Linked DNA regions of Spirosoma aureum. The protein of the gene in region 2 binds, or shares a complex with, the protein of the main gene of each other region. Links are inferred from orthologs where the notes say so. Each region holds a gene or a part of one and is shown on either strand. Other genes may lie near its edges.

The links.
Region 1: the proteins of groL (region 2) and metK are in contact, whole or in part, in a cryo-EM structure (PDB 8P4O), measured with the Escherichia coli proteins. The link is inferred for Spirosoma aureum from one-to-one orthologs.

The regions. Positions count from the first base shown.
Region 1 is NZ_CP050063.1:7,365,722-7,369,021, forward strand. Bases 54-3,021 are described here. They hold metK (methionine adenosyltransferase), read right to left. Parts: upstream 2,193-3,021; coding sequence 915-2,192; downstream 54-914. Other genes in these bases: G8759_RS29335 (cytochrome P450), read left to right, coding at 54-249; G8759_RS29340 (HPF/RaiA family ribosome-associated protein), read left to right, coding at 465-845; G8759_RS29350 (lycopene cyclase family protein), read right to left, coding at 2,407-3,021. Also shown: more of G8759_RS29335, read left to right, coding at 1-53; more of G8759_RS29350, read right to left, coding at 3,022-3,300. UniProt on the Escherichia coli protein: Catalyzes the formation of S-adenosylmethionine (AdoMet) from methionine and ATP.
Region 2 is NZ_CP050063.1:5,852,752-5,855,921, reverse strand. The notes cover bases 147-2,984. They hold groL (chaperonin GroEL), read right to left. Parts: upstream 2,467-2,984; coding sequence 826-2,466; downstream 147-825. Other genes in these bases: G8759_RS23285 (co-chaperone GroES), read right to left, coding at 2,558-2,854. Also shown: G8759_RS23295 (ABC transporter ATP-binding protein), read left to right, coding at 1-98; G8759_RS23280 (hypothetical protein), read left to right, coding at 3,103-3,170.

The DNA.
Region 1 (3,300 bases), 1.5 Mb from region 2 along the record:
CCAGAACGATTTAACCCCGATCGCTTCGCACCTGAGCAAAGTAAAGATCGACACCCATATGCCTTTCTACCCTTTGGCGGAGGCCCACGGTTATGCATAGGCAATCAATTTGCGCTCATGGAAATGCAGGCCCTGCTAACCGTTCTGCTGCATCGTTTTGATCTTCGTCCTATGTCGGGTTTACGGATCAAAACACAGCCCCTCATTACACTTCGCCCAAAGCAGGCTGTGCATATTTACCTCGACTAACACACACAAATTATACTTTCTGAAGAATCTTTGTATTTAACCGTTCCACGATAATCATTAAATCACTCACTCTAAAGAGTTAGGAACACTTCTCGACTGTATTCCGTGAAACACAATTGCATCTTTCGTAGCAGGCCTTGACATTGTGGTCGAGATACCCAAACTTAGACAGTCCATTGATGTTCTTGTTTCAATTCACTTTTAAAAGCGACACAATGAGACTACAAATTCACGCCGTGAGGTTCACGGCAGATCAGAGCCTGTTAGACTTTGTCCAGGCCAAACTGAACAAATTAGACACTTTTCATGACCGTATTATCGGTGCTGAGGTGTTCCTCAAGTTAGACGGGGCCGATTCTAATAAAATCAAAGAGAAAGTGATCGAAGTTCGACTCACAATCCCCGGCAAGGAGCTATTCGTGAAAGAACACGACAAAAGTTTCGAGAGCGCAACCGATAGGGTGCTTGAGGTTTTAAAAGATAAACTGGTTCGTTGCAAACAAAAAAGGAATGACATTTTTAGTCCGGCCATTACCGAAGCACAAACCCGGATGAGAGAGGAAGAAGAAGAGGTCTTTGAACCCGATGAGTTATAGATCGTAATCCATCAAAAAAGCGAAAGCCACTCCTGCAGGAGTGGCTTTCGCTTTTTTGATAATAATCAATTATAAGCCAAAGGCTTCCTTGACCTTATCAACAAAGTCAAGCTTTTCCCAGGTAAATAGTTCTACTTCTACCTCTTTTGAGTGTCCGTTAGAACCAAATGTTTTCTTCACGATTTCATTCTTGCGGCCCATATGTCCATAAGCAGCTGTTTCAGAATAAATCGGGTTCCGGAGCTTGAGTCGTTGTTCGATAGCATATGGGCGCATATCGAACAGCTCTTCAACTTTAGTAGCAATTTCACCGTCGTGTAAATCTACTTTGGCTGTGCCGTAGGTGTTTACGTACAAACCACAAGGTTTTGCTACCCCGATGGCATAAGAGACTTGTACTAAAACCTGATCGCAGAGACCAGCAGCTACTAAATTCTTCGCAATATGACGCGTTGCATAAGCCGCCGAACGGTCCACTTTTGAGGGATCTTTACCCGAAAAAGCACCACCGCCGTGAGCCCCTTTACCACCGTAGGTATCGACAATAATCTTACGGCCGGTCAGACCAGTGTCACCGTGAGGACCACCTATTACAAATTTGCCCGTTGGGTTAATGTAATAGGTGATGTTATCCGTAAACAAGCTATGCAATTCGACGTTCTGTGCTGCCTTGACGCGCGGAATCACAATGTTAATGATGTCTTCTTTGATTTTAGCCAGCATCGTTTCGTCATCAGCAAAATCATCGTGCTGGGTCGAAACGACAATGGTATCGATACGAATTGGCTGGTGATCATCCGAATATTCAATGGTCACCTGCGACTTGGCATCGGGCCGCAGATAAGGCATTAATTCGTTTTCGTTATTTCGGATGTTTGACATTTCACGCAGGATTGCATGCGCCAGATCCAGCGGCAACGGCATGTAGTTATCGGTTTCGTTTGTCGCGTAACCGAACATCATACCCTGATCACCAGCTCCCTGAGCGTTGGCACGCGATTCGAAATCTTCACTAACCGCTTTCCGGTCAACTCCCTGATTGATATCAGCCGATTGATCGTGAAGAGCCGAGAAAATACCACAGGAATTGGCCTCAAACATGTATTCGCTCTTGGTATATCCAATCTTACGAATCACATCGCGGGTAATTTTCTGAACGTCTAAATAGGTATCTGTCTTGATCTCACCGGCCAAAACGACCTGTCCGGTCGTAACCAGCGTTTCGCAAGCTACTTTACTCGATGGATCGAAAGCCAGGAAATTATCAATTAGTGCGTCGGAAATTTGATCCGCGACTTTGTCGGGATGTCCCTCAGAAACAGATTCGGAAGTGAAGAGATAAGGCATTACTGCTCTGTATGACTTGGTTTGAATAACAAATCTACGAGATATTTCGCAAGGGACAAGGAACAGATCCGATGCGGCTCTTATTGGGCAGGATCAACACTTTTGTTTTACTTACTTTTATCGAAATAGTCAACTTGACTATACAGGCAATTATTGGCTCTTAATAACGAAGGGCAAGCTGATACACTCACCCTATAATCCTGCTTATTTTTCTTTATCCAAACATTTTCCGACGAATCACATCGAAGAAAGCCACTGTAAATGGCCACCAGGGCATTGTCGAAAACAACCGGATTTCATCCATAAGGCGGGTGTCTTCATCCAGAAACTTAAAGACACTCACCGCTTGATTTTCAGTATACAGCCGGGTAAATAAGTCATCGGCGGGGTACCGATGATTTTCCAGAACATTCAACAATATACTGTCATATAATTTAAATCGACTTTTTGACCAGGGGAATTTCCGATTAGGCTTACCTGCCTCCGCCAAATTTGTAACAATTGATTGTAAGTAACGCTGCGTCCGCTGGAATGTATAACCTGTTGACGGTTTTGTGTGCCCGCCTGACGTGCCAATTCGCACAATGTGTTCGGAAGGATTTTCCTGTGTTGGCTCGTCACTCATTGGAATTATACCCGTTTCAACTTCACAGATTTCGTACGTGCCGGTATTTAAAAACCGATCGATATAGTGGCGTAGTTCTGTTTCGTATTCATCATCAGCCAGGCGCTTATCATTAAAGAGTGTAAACTCCACCAGAGCCGTTTTATCATCAAATGGCATCACATATACAAACCGGCAATCACCGCCCTGTTCGACGCGAAAATCCATGATTTCGGGTAAGGTCGGGTCAAAACAGGATTTTTTGGTTTTGATTACCCACCCTCTGAAATGCTGTAACAGGTTATGATTTTCTGGTTGATCGAGCTTCAGGGCAAACGTGCTATCGAATACATAATCGGCAATGTATGGCTCATCATCGGCGATCACAAAACCACCCTGAGGAGTTTCCTTAACACGATTGATCGTTGCCTGTCGGCGCTCAATATTGGGGTATTTTTCGAGCTCCTTCTGAATAAATTCGTAGAAGTCGATTCCTCGCAGCAT
Region 2 (3,170 bases):
ATTTCGGGCAGACGTTTGTTATTGTTACTCATAATGAACATCTGGCAGATCTTGCCGACCGAAAACTGGTAATTCGGGATGGGGTTGTGTTTGTCTAATTTTCATAGGGCTAATTCGACTTAGCTAAGTAAGCTAACGACAATCAACGATGGTATTTTTTGCTATTAATGTCGCCAGATGATAAATAACTATTTATTAATGGTGTTGATTCTGGCATCAATAATAGTCCATTTGCTGTTCCATAGGTTATCCGTTAAGCTTAGGCCAACTAGTTTGAAACGGGCATTATAGATGGAATAGGAACTCACTGAACTACTGAAAAAACAATCCTGACTTACCTTATAAAGCACCAAATAAAGCCAGTGATGATGGCGTATTGAAAGCTATTCTGCTGCGAAATTAGTAGAAATAACGAAGTATTTATACCTAAAAAAAGACCGACTGTCCGGGGTAAATCATTGACTACTAAGTACTTAAAATTTGTCTAAAAAATTATTTTATAAAAAAGAATGAATCTTTTTTATTTTTGTTTTATTATTGTGTCGAAAAGAAAAGTTTTTCATAACGTTGAGTAAATCAGAAAGCCAAGAGAGTGTCTCGCTTGGCTTTTTTGTTTATATACCAGTAACATACCTATCGATTAGATTTGAGGATACATAAACCGGTTAGATTTCAGGTTTTTATCTCGTAGCGGCCAGTTTTTATCGGATCGGACTCCCATTAGAAAACTAGATAGATTAACAAAAAAGAAGCGACTCTGATCAATCGATCAGAGTCGCTTCTATATTTAAGGGAATCAGCTGATTCCTTTGGAAGCAAGCAATATTACATCATGCCGCCCATGCCGCCACCGCCGTGCATACCTGCACCGCCACCGGCTGGAGCTTCTTCTGGCTCGTCAGCAATAACGCATTCCGTTGTCAGCAACAGACCTGCAATTGACGCTGCGTTTTCCAGAGCAAGACGGGTTACTTTTTTCGGATCGATGATACCCGCTGCGAACAGATCTTCGAACGTATCGTTCTTCGCGTTGTAGCCGAAGCCACCCTGACCATCTTTCACTTTGTTTACGATCACTGATCCTTCGCCACCGGCATTGGCAACAATCGTACGCAAAGGTGATTCGAGGGCTACACGGATGATATTGATACCCGTTTTTTCGTCTTCGTTGATTGGTTTGATAGCGTCCAGTGACGAGATCGCACGGATCAGGGCAATACCGCCACCCGTTACGATACCTTCTTCAACGGCTGCGCGGGTTGCGTGCAACGCATCGTCAACGCGATCTTTCTTTTCTTTCATTTCTACTTCGGTAGCAGCACCGATGTAGAGGATAGCCACACCACCCGACAGTTTGGCCAGACGCTCCTGCAATTTCTCGCGGTCGTAATCTGATGTCGTGTTTTCAATTTGGGCTTTGATCTGATTGACACGACCGGCGATATCTTCTTTCTGACCGACACCGTTCACGATGGTCGTATTGTCTTTGTCAATCAGAATTTTTTCAGCCTGACCTAAGTAATCGATCGTTGCGTTTTCGAGTTTGAAACCGCGCTCTTCGCTGATAACCTGGCCACCCGTCAGGATAGCAATGTCTTCCAGCATAGCCTTCCGGCGATCGCCAAAGCCTGGAGCTTTCACGGCGGCAACTTTCAGGGCACCCCGAATTTTGTTGACAACCAGTGTCGCCAGAGCTTCACCATCAACATCTTCAGCGATGATCAGCAACGGACGGCCGGTTTGAGCAACCTGCTCCAGAACTGGCAGCAGTTCTTTCATCGACGATACTTTCTTTTCAGAGATCAGGATGAATGGACGATCCAGTTCAGCTTCCATTTTCTCCGTATTCGTCACGAAGTAGGGCGACAGGTAACCACGGTCGAACTGCATACCTTCTACGGTTTTTACTTCCGTTTCTGTTCCGCGAGCTTCTTCAACCGTAATAACGCCTTCTTTGCCAACTTTTTTCATGGCTTCGGCGATCATTTTACCGATCTCTTCGTCATGGTTAGCCGAAATGGTAGCTACTTGTTCGATTTTACCGAAATCGTCACCAACTGTCTGCGCCTGTTCGGTCAGGTTAGCAACAACGGCTAATACCGCCTTTTCGATGCCACGCTTCAGGTCCATTGGGTTAGCCCCCGCTGCAACGTTCTTGGCACCGATCGAGTAGATCGCTTGTGCTAAAACAGTGGCAGTTGTTGTACCGTCACCTGCTGAATCAGCAGTTTTCGAAGCTACTTCTTTCACCAGCTGAGCACCCATGTTTTCCATGGCATCTTTCAGCTCAATTTCTTTGGCAACCGTAACACCATCTTTGGTGATAACAGGAGAGCCGAATTTTTTATCCAGAATAACATTCCGGCCTTTAGGACCGAGGGTAACTTTAACCGCGTCGGCCAGGGTATCAACACCCTTTTTAATACGTTCACGGGCTTCGGTATCGAAGAAAATTTTCTTAGCCATTTTTTTGAAAATGTAGAATGTAAAATGAAAAATGGACAATGTGCAATGCAGAAGCGTTTACTTCATTGTGCATTGTACATTATTCATTGATTTACAGGATTGCGAAAATGTCCGATTCGCGCATGATGAGGTACTCTTTGCCATCAACGGTGATTTCTGTACCAGCATATTTGCCATACAGTACCGTATCGCCCACCTGAACCGTTAGGGGTTCATCTTTCTTGCCCGCACCAACGGCTACGACTGTTCCGCGCTGGGGTTTTTCCTTTGCCGTATCAGGAATAATAATCCCGAACGAGGTTTTTTCTTCGGCCGGGGCTGCTTCTACCAGCACCCGGTCAGCCAGCGGTTTCACGTTCACTTTAACGCTTTCCGTTTCTGCTACCATGATAATGAGTTGATTAAGGTTATTAACTAGTTGTGCAATGCATTACACGTCGTTCACCGACTGCCAATTTTTGTGCCAACCCGACAGACTGTCAAATTTTCAGGCTTAAGACTGACAGACTGCCATTTACTGGTTTCTTTACAATTCCTTCTCATAAAACACGATTCAGGCAAACAGAATTTGGTTTTTTGATACCTATTCGCTATTTTGAGCAACCAATATGCTGACTAAAGTGCGTTAGTAAGTCTATGAAAAAATTGCAGTCTGACTGGTTTACGCAAAATTGGCTTGATGCCGAGTACCAGAAATATGTCTT